Regions from separate parts of the Amycolatopsis cynarae genome, predicted to be linked through region 1. Evidence: riboswitches for the same ligand, from Rfam matches in the RefSeq annotation. Region 1 holds a riboswitch; the other holds the start of a gene.
The links. A riboswitch is a leader RNA that binds a small molecule or an ion and turns the genes downstream of it on or off. The one in region 1 is predicted to bind thiamine pyrophosphate.
Positions count from the first base shown of each region.

Region 2: another riboswitch for thiamine pyrophosphate. It lies ahead of thiO (glycine oxidase ThiO); the one in region 1 lies ahead of ORV05_RS02645 (thiamine ABC transporter substrate-binding protein).

Region 1 is NZ_CP113836.1:544,222-550,022, forward strand. Features, by position in the region: gene ORV05_RS02630 (hypothetical protein) at 1-96, opposite strand, end outside; gene ORV05_RS02635 (hypothetical protein) at 83-457, shown strand; gene ORV05_RS02640 (4a-hydroxytetrahydrobiopterin dehydratase) at 690-1,013, opposite strand; TPP riboswitch at 1,047-1,160, shown strand; gene ORV05_RS02645 (thiamine ABC transporter substrate-binding protein) at 1,184-2,230, shown strand; gene ORV05_RS02650 (ABC transporter permease) at 2,257-3,822, shown strand; gene ORV05_RS02655 (ABC transporter ATP-binding protein) at 3,825-4,838, shown strand; gene ORV05_RS02660 (helix-turn-helix transcriptional regulator) at 4,843-5,649, opposite strand; gene ORV05_RS02665 (dienelactone hydrolase family protein) at 5,769-5,801, shown strand, end outside.
Region 2 is NZ_CP113836.1:7,456,210-7,462,010, forward strand. Features, by position in the region: gene ORV05_RS36235 (MFS transporter) at 1-24, shown strand, start outside; gene ORV05_RS36240 (hypothetical protein) at 173-979, shown strand; gene thiE (thiamine phosphate synthase) at 1,077-1,745, opposite strand; TPP riboswitch at 1,777-1,886, shown strand; gene thiO (glycine oxidase ThiO) at 1,881-2,975, shown strand; gene thiS (sulfur carrier protein ThiS) at 2,976-3,176, shown strand; gene thiG (thiazole synthase) at 3,169-3,960, shown strand; gene ORV05_RS36265 (MarR family winged helix-turn-helix transcriptional regulator) at 4,064-4,498, shown strand; gene ORV05_RS36270 (sensor histidine kinase) at 4,495-5,694, opposite strand; gene ORV05_RS36275 (response regulator transcription factor) at 5,679-5,801, opposite strand, start outside.

The DNA.
Region 1 (5,801 bases):
GGTCGGCGCCACCGGCGCGACCGGTGCGACGACCGCGACGGCAGGAGCCGTCGGATCCGGGGAGGCCTGAGCGATCGGCGCCGTGCTCGATGCCACGGCGGGCGCGGTGGTGGATGCGGTGCTCGACGCCGTGGCCGAGGCCGGCGGCGTGCTGGTGGTCGTCCTCCTGGTGATGGTCGTGGTGGACGACGACGAGGCCGGGGTGCTCGTCGCCGCGCTCGAGGAGGTGCCGTCCGTCGTGGGCGTGCCGGAAGCCGCCAGCAGGGTGCTCGCGGCCGTCGGCAGACTCGCCTGCATGGCGAGGGTGGGTGTGTGGGACTGCCAGGGCCCACCGGTCACCCAGACCGTGAAGCCCAGGAGGAACGCGGCCGTCACGGCGGCCAGCACCGGCAATTTTCTGTTCTTTTTCGCTCTGTGGCGACCCGCCATTTCAGTACCGTTCTCATACTGCGGGTGATTGATCCGTTACCCGCCTGTTATTGTGGAAACCGAACGCAGCGTACGAATGGCACAGGGCGAAGTCACCGGTGAGTGAGTATTCGCACAGATCAACAGTGTGAAAACGCCGCCCCGCGTGAGGTGGCGGGGCGGCGGAAGTGATAGCGGCCGGTCAGGGGGCCGAAATGGCACTCACCGAGCGCAGGGAACCGGCCGCTTTGCGTGCTTTCCGGGAAAGGAACCGGATGGGGTCAGAGAGCGTCGATCACCTCGTCGATCTGCTCGGCGAGCGACGCGTCCTTCCGGGTCAGTCCGCCCGCCGAATGCGTGCTCAGGTGGAAGGTCAGGTTCCGCCACCGGATGTCGATGTCCGGGTGGTGATTGAGGCTTTCGGCGATCTCCGCGATACGGTTGACCGCCTGGATCGCCTGGGTGAAGGTGCCGAGTTCGGCCGTGCGTTCGAACTCCGCGCCCTCGGCGCGGCCGCGCTCCCCGCCGGGGCCCTCCTTGACGTGCCAGTGCGGCAGTTTGGTCAGGGCGTCGGAGATCTCGTCGTCGGTCAGTAGTTCCGCCATGTGGTCCATCGTGGTACGCGAACGGGTACGCTGCACGGTTGCCACGGGAGCCCGGTGTGCGGCCGGGCTGAGAGGCGGGTGGTGCGCCCGCGACCGTTCGCACCTGATCCGGATCATGCCGGCGCAGGGAGGCCCTCGGTTTCCTCGTGCCGGCCACGGCAAGGAGGGCCATGAGAGGCAAGTGGGGCGCGGGACTGGTGCTCGCGCTGGTGGGGGCACTGACCGCGGGCTGTACCCTGATCGGCGGATCGGAGGGCACCACCGGGGGCACCGTCACCCTGGTCACGCACGATTCCTGGGCCGCGCCCCAGCAGGTGCTGGACGCCTTCGCGCAGCAGACCGGGATCAAGATCGCCGTCGTCAAGAAGGGCGACGCGGGAGCACTGACGAACTCGCTCGTGCTGAGCAAGGCCATCCCGATCGGGGACGTCGCCTACGGCGTCGATTCGACCTTCGCCTCCCGCGCGCTGGCCGAGGGCGTCTTCGACTCCTACACCAGCCCGGAGGCCGATCGCGGACCTCAGCGGTACGCCGCCGATTCCGAGCACCGGCTGTCCGCGGTGGACGTGGGCGACGTGTGCCTGAACGTGGACACCGGGTGGTTCGCCGCGAAGGGCATCCCGGCACCGGCGAGCTACGCCGACCTCACCGATCCCCGCTACAAGGACCTGCTCGTGGTGGAGAACCCGGCGACCTCATCCCCGGGGCTGGCGTTCCTGCTCGGCACCGTCGCCCGGTACGGCGAGCAGGACTGGCAGGCGTACTGGACGGCGTTGAAGAACAACGGCGTCAAGACGGTCAGCGGCTGGGAGGAGGCCTACACCCAGGACTTCTCCGGATCTTCCGGCAAGGGGCCCCGGCCGATCGTGGTGTCCTACGCCTCCTCGCCCGCGGCCGAGATCGGTGACGACGGCAAGCCGCGCACGAAGGCCCTGCTCGACACCTGCTACCGGCAGGTCGAGTACGCGGGCGTGCTCACCGGCACCAAACAGCCCGACAAGGCCCGCAAGGTGATCGACTTCCTGCTCTCGCAGCAGTTCCAGGCGACGGTGGCGGACAACATGTACGTCTATCCGTCCCGTCAGGGCGTCGAGCTGCCCAAGGGCTGGGCCGAGGCGGCCCCGCTGCCGCAGAACCCGGCGGCCCTGCCGGGGGCGCGCGTCCAGGAGGGCCGGGAGCGCTGGATCGGGCAGTGGCGTTCGCTGCTCGGCCAGTAGGCCGCGCGGGGCTGGGGCTGCTCGCCCTGGTGCCGCTCGCCTTCCTGGTGGTCTTCTTCGCCTGGCCGGTGCTGGCGATCCTGCGGCGCGGGTTCGCCGGGGACGGGCTGCTCGCGGTGCTCGCCGACGGGCAGACCTGGCGGCTGGCGGGGTTCACCGTCGCACAGGCGACCGCTTCGACCGTGCTCGCGGTGCTGGCCGGACTCCCGGTGGCGTTCGTGCTCGCCAGGGTGCGCCTGCCGTGGGTCGGCCTGGTGCGGACCCTGGTGCTGGTGCCGTTCGTGTTGCCCACCGTGGTGGTGGGGCTGGCGTTCCGGACGTTGTGGCCGGACGGCGGGGTCGTGCCGCTCGTCCTGGCCGACGCCTTCTTCAACGTGGCGGTGGTGGCGCGCACCGTCGCCGGAGTGTGGGCGCACTGGGATGCGCGCGCGGAGGACGCGGCGCGCACCCTCGGCGCCTCGCGGTGGCGTGCCTTCCGTTCGGTGACGCTGCCCGCGCTGCTCCCGGCGATCACCTCCGCGGCGGCGGTGGTGTTCCTGTTCTGCGCCACCAGTTTCGGGGTGGTGCTGGTGCTCGGCGGTGCGCGGCTGCGCACGCTGGAGACCGAGATCTACCTCCGGACCGAGAACCTGCTGGACCTGACCGGGGCGGCCGCGTTGTCGCTGGTCCAGATCGCGGCGGTGCTCGCGGCGCTGGTGGTGGGCGCGGCGGCCCGGCGGCGCCGGGAAACGTCGCTGCGCCTGCGGGCCCGGCGGGAGACCGCGCGGCGGCCCACCGGCGGCGAGTGGTGGGTGGTGGGCGCGGCACTGGCCGTGCTGGGCCTGCTGCTCACCCCGATCGTCGCGCTCGTCGTGCGGGCGCTGTCCACTTCGGACGGATGGAGCCTTGCCGGTTACCGAGCGCTGGCGGGGCACGGCGACGACGGCACGCTCCAGGTCTCGGGCTGGGACGCGGCCGTCCAGTCCCTGCGGACCGCGACTGACGCGACGGTGCTCGCCCTGCTGGTCGGGGTGTCGGCGTCGGTGCTCGTGGTCGCACTGCGGCGGGCGCCGGGCCGCACCGCGCACGGCCTGGCGGAGACGATGGACGCCGCGCTCATGCTGCCGCTCGGGGTTTCCGCGGTCACCGTCGGCTTCGGCTACCTGATCACGCTGGACGCGCTGCCGGGCGAGCTGCGCACCTCCCCGCTGCTGGTGCCGCTGGCCCAGGCGCTGGTCATCATCCCGGTCGTGGTGCGGATGGTGCTGCCCCTGCTGCGGTCGGTCGACGACCGCCTCCGGCAGGCCGCCGCGACGCTGGGCGCGGGCCCGCTGCGCGTGTGGCGGGAGATCGACTTCCCGATGACGGTGCGAGCACTGGTCGCCGCGGCGGGGTTCGGTTATGTGGTCGCGCTCGGTGAATTCGGCGCGACGAGCTTTCTCGCCCGGCCGCAGGCACCCACGCTGCCGGTGGCGATCGCTTCGCTGCTGGCCCGTCCCGGGCAGTTGAACAACCAGATGGCCTACGCCGCGTGCACCCTGCTGATGCTGGTCACCGCGGCGGCCGTGGTCCTGATCGACCGGTTCGGTTCCGGCCGGGTGGGGGAGTTCTGAGCATGGCGCTCACGGTCAAGGGGCTCACCGTGGCCTACCGGTCGTTCACCGCGGTGCGCGATGCCGCGCTCGACATCGCCGACGGTGAGGTGCTGGCGTTGCTGGGACCTTCCGGGTCGGGTAAGTCGACGCTGCTGCGGGCGATCACCGGGCTGGAGCCACTGGTCTCGGGCGAAATCCGCTGGGACGGTGAGGATCTGGCGCAGGTCCCGGTCCACCGCCGGGGTTTCGGCCTGGTGTTCCAGGACGGTCAGCTCTTCCCGCACCGCGATGTCGCGGGCAACGTAGCCTTCGGGCTGCGCATGGACGGCCTTCCCGCTCGTGAGCGGGAGCAGCGGGTGAGCGGGCTGCTGGAGCTGGTCGGCCTGAGCGGGTACGAGCGGCGCCGGGTCACCGAGCTGTCCGGCGGCGAGGCGCAACGGGTGGCGCTGGCCCGGGCGCTGGCGCCGCGGCCGAAGCTGCTCCTGCTCGACGAGCCACTGTCCGGTTTGGACGCCGCACTGCGCGAGCAGCTCGCGATGGAGCTCGCCGAGGTGCTGCGGCGCGCCAAGACCACGACCCTGCTGGTCACGCACGACCAGGAGGAGGCGTTCACCCTCGCCGACCGGGTGGCCGTGCTGCTGGACGGGCGGGTGCGGCAGACGGGCGAGGTGCGTGCGGTGTGGCGGCACCCGGTGGACGAGGAGGTCGCCGCCTTCCTCGGGGTGACGGCGTTCTTCGACGGTGAGGCGGCCGGTGGCGTGGTCCGGTTCCCGTTCGGCGAGGTGGCCCTTGCCGAGCAGGCCCCGGACGGCCCGGTGCGAGTGGGTCTGCGCCCGCACGGGCTGCGGCGGTCGCGCACCGGGACACCGGGTGAGGTCCTGGCCATGGCACACCGGCGTGACCACCTGCGGCTGCGTGTCCGCACCTCGGATTCCACAGTGGACGCAGTGGCCCCGGTGGGTGCGGAGATCGGACCGGGCGATTCGATCCGTCTCGAGCCGGACGCCGACGGGATCGTCCTGATCGGCGGCTGAGGGTTCAGCCCGCCCACATGGCCAGCAGCGCCAGTGCTTCCTCGGACTCGGGCTCGGGCGTGAAGGTGGTCAGCCGCTGCCCGGAGGCGTCGGGCAGGACGAAGTTCTCGAACCGCAGCGTGAGCTCCCCGGCCACCGGATGCCGGAACCGCTTGCGGCCGTGGGTGCGCTCGCGCACGTCCCGCCGGGACCACAGGTCCTCGAAGTCCGGGCTGTTCATGGTCAGCTCGCCGAGCAGCGTGGCCAGCGCCTGGTCGCCGGGGTTCCGCCCGGCGGCGAGGCGGAGCTGCCCCACCGTGGCGCGGGCGACCTCCGGCCAGTCGGCGAAGATCTCGCGGGAAGCCGGATCGAGGAAGGCGAACCGGCCGAGGTTGCGCCGTTTCGCCGGGGTCCGCTCGAAGTCGAAGAACAGGTGCGCGGCGAGGCGGTTCCAGGCGAGCACGTCGAGCCGGTGGTTGGTCACCAGCGCGGGGATACCGGTCATCCGCCGGAGCAGGTCCACGAGTTCCCTGCGCGCCGGGTTCGCCCGCGGCCGGGGCTTCGCGGGCGGGCCGGCGAGGTCGTGCAGGTGGCGCTCCTCGACTTCGTCGAGGCCGAGCGCGCGGGCGAGCGCGGTGAGGACCTGGTGCGATGGCTGCCCGGCCCGGCCCTGTTCGAGCCGGATGTAGTACTCGACGCTGATCCCGGCCAGCTGGGCCACCTCGTCCCGCCGCAGCCCGGACACCCGGCGCCTGTTCCCGGCCGGGAAACCCGCCTGTGCGGGGTCCAGGCGCGCCCGCCGGGAGCGAAGGAACTCGCCCAATTCGTCCACGCCCTCCAGTCTGCCCGGCGGGCGGCCGGAAAGGGTGGCCCTGCCGGTACCAGCAAACGCCGGGCCTGGGAGCGGGGCCGGTACCCGGCCAGCATGGGCCGAGACGAAAGGAGCCGATCATGTGTCACAGCGCCGAGGGCCTGCCGCCCGCC
Region 2 (5,801 bases), 560 kb from region 1:
CCGCCGACGCACCTTCGGGCGTGACCTCGTCCGTTCCGGGAAAACCGCGCTTCTGTCTACATAGGACAGTGGGGGTGGTGGTGCTCACGAAACGGATAACATGGGGAGCATTTTGTCCGATCGAGACGTTGAGGGCGTGGAAACACGGGGTAGTCGCGAGCAGATCGGAATCATGGCCGAGGAAAAGAAGGACGGGACTTCCGCGAGCGCAGGACTCAAACCGGCACAGGTGATCGCTTCGGCACTGGCGGCCGTGACCGCGGCGTTCCTGGGGTCGACGCTGGGCGTCGCGGGCACCATCGCCGGGGCGGGCATCGCGAGCCTGGTGACCACCGTCGGCGGTGAGCTCTACCTGCGTTCCCTGCGCAAGACCCGTGAGGCGGCGCAGCGGACGAAGGAAGCACTCACCCACGCCACGGACACGCGACTGCGGCAGGAGACCCGGTTCGCCGAACCGCCCCCCGGCAGGCCGCGCAACCCACTGGTGCGACCGCCCGAGCCCCACGACCCGTACCGCACCCAGCGGATCACCCCGGTGGGGGCCGACGACCGCACCGTGTACCTGCCCAGGTCCGGGGCGGGCCCGGCGGCCACCCCGCCCCCGCACCAGCCGTGGTGGAAGCGGCGCTGGGCGGTGATCAGCGCGGCGAGCGTGGCCGCGTTCGTCGTCGGCATGCTGGCGATCACCGGCTTCGAAAAGCTCATCGGGCATCCGATCTCCGGCGGCACCGGCACCACCTTCGGCCAGGTGGTGCGCCCCGGCGCCCCCGCGACGACCACCACGCAGCAGCCTTCGACCGTCACCAGGACGCAGAGCGTGAGCCCGAGCACGATGCCGTCCTCCAGCGGTCAGAGCACATCCGCCACGACGACCACGCCCAGCTCGCAGACGCCGTCGTCGCCGGCGCCCGCAGGTACCTCCTCGGCGCCGCCGTCGGTGAGCACCACCGAGACCGCGGCCTCACCCACCAGCCCGTAGCCCCTCGGCCGCGGAGTGTTCGAGCGGGGCCTCTTTGCTGCGAATCATTCGGAGCAAAGAGGCCCCGCTGCACTCTTCTCACCGCAACGCGCAGCCCTCACCCGGCCCGGAGCGCGTCGGCCAGCCGCCGGGCGGCGGCCCGTGGGTCCTCGGCCTCGGTGATGGCGCGCACGACGACCACCCGCGACGCGCCCGCGTCCAGTACCTCGGGCAGCCTGGCCAGGTCGATGCCCCCGATCGCGAACCATGGACGGTCCGTGCTGCCCGCCGTCGCCCGCACCAGGTCCAAGCCGGGGGCCTGCCGCCCCGGCTTGGTGGGAGTCGGCCAGCACGGCCCGGTGCAGAAGTAGTCCACCCCGTCCTCCACGGCCGCCGCACGGGCCTGCTCGACCGAATGCGTCGAACGCCCGATGACCGGCTCGTCACCGAGAATGCGGCGCGCCGCGCTCACCGGCAGGTCGTCCTGTCCGAGATGCAGCACATCGGCACCGGCCGTGAGCGCCACGTCCGCCCGGTCGTTGACCGCCAGCAGCGCGCCGTGGCGCGCGCACGCCTCGGCCAGCACCTCCAGTGCGGCCAGCTCCTGCCTGGCCTCCAGCGGTGCGCCGCCGGTCTTGTCCCGCAACTGGATGATGTCCACCCCGCCGGAGAGCGCGGCGTCGGCGAACTCGGCGAGATCGCCGGATGCGGTTCGCGCGTCGGTGCACAGGTACAGCTTCGCCGCGTCGAGCCGTTTCCTGATCTGTTCACCACTGAGCCCTGGCATGGCCGCAACGGTAACCCACGGGGTAACGTGTGGGGGTCCGCACGGGAGCCCGGGACACGGGCTGAGAGGGAGCTGACCACCGCTTCGACCGTGGAACCTGATCCGGATCATGCCGGCGCAGGGAGCGTGATTTCTGTGGCAGAAACGCAGGTGGCCGTCGTGGGTGGCGGCGTGATCGGCCTGTCCGTGGCCTGGAAGGCCGCCCTCGCCGGCCACCGGGTGACGTTGATCGATCCTTCGCCGGGGCGTGGCGCCTCCTGGGTCGCGGGCGGCATGCTCGCCCCGGTGGCCGAGGCCTGGCCCGGCGAGGAGGCCGGGCTCGCACTCGGGGAGGAGTCGCTGCGGCGCTGGCCCGCCTTCGCCGAGGCGCTCGCCGCCGACGGGGGCGACCCCGGACTGTCCACCGAGGGCACCCTCGTGGTGGCGTTCGACCGCGCCGACGCCGATCAGCTCGCCGTGCTGGCCGGATACCTTGCCTCGGTGGGCCGCGCGGTCGACACCGTCACCGGGCGGCGGCTGCGGTCGATCGAGCCCGGGGTGAGCGGCGCGCGGTCCGCGCTGCTGGTCCCCGGCGACCTGGCCGTCGACAACCGCCGCCTGCTGCGTTCGCTCCAGGCCGCCGCGCTACGGCGTGGCGTGCGCTTCCTCGACGTCGAGGCCACCGCCGTGGAGCCGGGCCTGGTGCGGACCGGTTCCGGGGACGTGCCGTGTGACGTCGCGGTGCTCGCCGCCGGTGCGTACAGCGCCCGGCTGCGGCCCGGGCTGGGCGTGCGCCCCCTCAAGGGGGAGATCCTGCGGCTGCGCGTCCGTCGAGGCAGCCTCGGGCCGCCTCGGCACACGGTGCGCGGGTTCGTCGAGGGCCGCCCGATCTATCTGGTGCCGCGCGAAGACGGGGAACTGGTGCTCGGTGCCACCCAGTACGAGGCCGGGTTCGACGAGACGGTCACCGCCCGCGGCGTCCGCGAACTGCTCGAAGGGGCCGAACGGATCTTCCCGGGCATCGCCGAGTACGAGCTGGTCGAAACGGCCGCCGGGCTGCGTGCGGGCAGTGTGGACACGCTGCCGTACCTGGGCCCGCTCGCCGACGGGCTGCTCGCGGCGACCGGGCACCACCGCAACGGGTTGCTGATGGCGCCGGTGACCGCCGACGCGATCGTGGCGTGGCTGGACGGGGAGAAGCCACCGGCCGAGGTCGAGGCCGCGGACCCCGCACGGGACGGAGGGCATTAGATGGAAGTACAGGTCAACGGCGATTGGCGCACGTTCCCGGACGGGACCACGGTCGCCGGGCTGCTCGAAGCGCTGGGCACCGCGCCGCGCGGCGTCGCGGTCGCGGTCGACGGCGTGGTCGTCCGGCGCGGCGACTGGGCGGAGACCGTGGTGTCACCGGGCGCGCGGCTCGAGATCCTGACGGCGGTGCAAGGTGGTTGAGACGAGCACGGACGGCCGGTTCGACGGGGCCGGGGACGAACTGGCGATCGGCGAGTACAAGCTGGGCTCCCGCCTGATCATCGGGACCGGGGGCGCGGCGAACCTCGCCGTCCTCGAACGCGCGCTGGTCGCCTCGGGTACCGAACTGACCACGGTCGCGATGCGCCGGGCCGACGCCGAGGGTGGCTCGGGCGTGCTGGAGCTGTTGCGGCGGCTGGGTATCCGGCTGCTGCCCAACACCGCGGGCTGCCGCAGCGCGGCCGAAGCGGTGCTCACCGCTCAACTGGCCCGTGAGGCGCTGGAAACCGACCTGATCAAGCTCGAGGTCCACGCCGACGACCGGACCCTGCTGCCGGATCCGCTGGAGACGCTGGACGCCGCCGAGCAGCTGGTCTCGGACGGGTTCACCGTGCTGGCCTACACCAACGACGACCCGGTGCTGGCACTGCGGCTGGAGGAGGCGGGCTGTGCCGCGGTGATGCCACTGGGCGCACCGATCGGCACCGGTCTCGGCATCCGCAATCCCCACAACATCGAGCTGATCGTGTCCAGGGCCGGCGTGCCGGTCGTGCTCGACGCGGGCATCGGCACGGCCTCCGACGCGACGCTGGCCATGGAACTCGGCTGCGACGCGGTCCTGCTGTCCACCGCGGTCACGCGCGCGCAGGATCCCGAGCGGATGGCCTACGCCATGCGCTCCGCGGTGATCGCGGGACGGCTCGCCCGCGGTGCGGGACGCATCCCGCAGCGGTTCTGGGCGCAGGCGTCCAGCCCTCCCCGGTAGAAACGCCCCGTACCGCCGTGTTCACCCCGGCCACCAGGGGGAAACACGTATGGTGGTCGGCACCCTCAGCGGGTGTGGATCGGGTCGGCAGAAGGAGCTCGAGGTGGACGGGTCGGCAACCGAGGATGTCGCGGGGCGGTTGTTCCTGGCGGTGGGAAGGCTTTCCCGTTCCCTGCGGCAGGCCGGCACGCCCGGGCCGGGCCACGGTTCGATCTCCGCGCTGGCCACCCTGGTCGCGCACGGCCCGATGCGCCTCGGTGACCTCGCGGCGAAGGAAGGCGTGGCCGCGGCGACCATGTCCCGCATCATCGCCGGGCTGGTGGAGGTCGGCTACGCCAGCCGTGAACCGGATCCGGTGGATCGCCGCGCCTGGCTGGCGACGGCGACCGAGGAGGGCGAGCGGATGCTGTCCGGCGTGCGCTCCACCCGCGTCCGGGAACTCAACCGCCGGATCTCCCGGCTGGCCCCGAAGCTCCAGGCCGATCTCGCGGCTGGGCTGGTCGCCCTCGAAGCCCTCCTCGCCGAGGAAGAGAACTAAGCCTGTGTCGGAGTGGCTGGGGCCCTGGCAAACAGGGCCGTGAGGGGTTCCGCCCGCGGGAGGCGCACCTCGACTGTCAGGCCGCCGCGGGGGTCGGCCGTGAGTGCCACGGTGCCGCGGTGAGCGGTGACCACAGCGTCCACAATGGATAGGCCGAGTCCGGTTCCGGGGCCGGTGTGGATGCGCGATCCGTCGCCGCGGACAAACGGTTCGAGCAGCCGGGCGGCGGTATCGGGCGGGATCTTCTCGCCGGTGTTTTCGACGCGCAGGAAGGCCGAACCGGCCACGATGCCGGTGAAGACCCCGATCCGGCCGCCGGCATGGTTGTGGCGCACCGCGTTGTCGATCAGGTTGCCGACCATGCGCTCCAGAAGGATCGGTTCGCCAGTCGTCGAGGCGGTTTCGAGTTCGGTCCGCACGACGAGGTCGCGAGCCGCGATCTCCTCGGCGGCGCCGTTCAGAACGCGCTCCACGAAGAGGGCGAAATCCACCGACCGCGGCGTGCCCGAACCGGCCTGGCTGCGGGCCAGCGCGAGAAGCCCGTCGAGCGTGCGTTGGCTGTGCTCGACGGCGCTCGCGACATCGCCGATCATGGCGAGCAATTCGACTTTGTCCGGATCGCCGTCGAGGGTGACGTCGATGGCGGTGCGCATGGTGGTCAGCGGCGTCCGCAGCTCGTGCGCGGCGTTGGCGGTGAACATGCGCTGGCTGTGCAGGATCCGGTCGCGCTCGAGCACACCCTGCTGGATCCGGTCCAGCATCCCGTTGATCGTGTCGGCCAGCGTCGTCAGCTCGTCGGCCGGTGCCGCGACCGGCACACGCTCGGACAGGTTCTCCGCGGACAGCCGCTGGGCCGTGGCCGCGATCGTGCGGATCGGCCGCAGCACGCGACCGGCCACGAGCCAGCCCAGCACCGCGGCCAGCACGGTCACGATCGCGAGCGCGATCCCCGCCAGCGAGAGGAAGGCGGACAACGCCGCGGCCTGCACCCGCGCGGCGACCTCCGAAGGCGGCTGCGGTACCGGAGGCAGCTGATCGCCGGCCGGGGTCCCGCCGACGACGATGACCGATACCCGGTGCACCAGGTTCTGCCGCATCAACAGGTAGGTCAACCCGGTCAGCACGATGCCCGCCGCCAGCACAAGCCCGGTGTAGAGGATCGTGAGCCGGGCGCGGGCGGTCAGGTGGCGGGGCATGCCCGGACCCGGTATCCGGCGCTGGTCACGGTGTCGATCAGCGGCGGGTCACCGAGCTTGCGGCGCAGCGTGCCGACGGTGATCCGGACCGCGTTGGTGAACGGGTC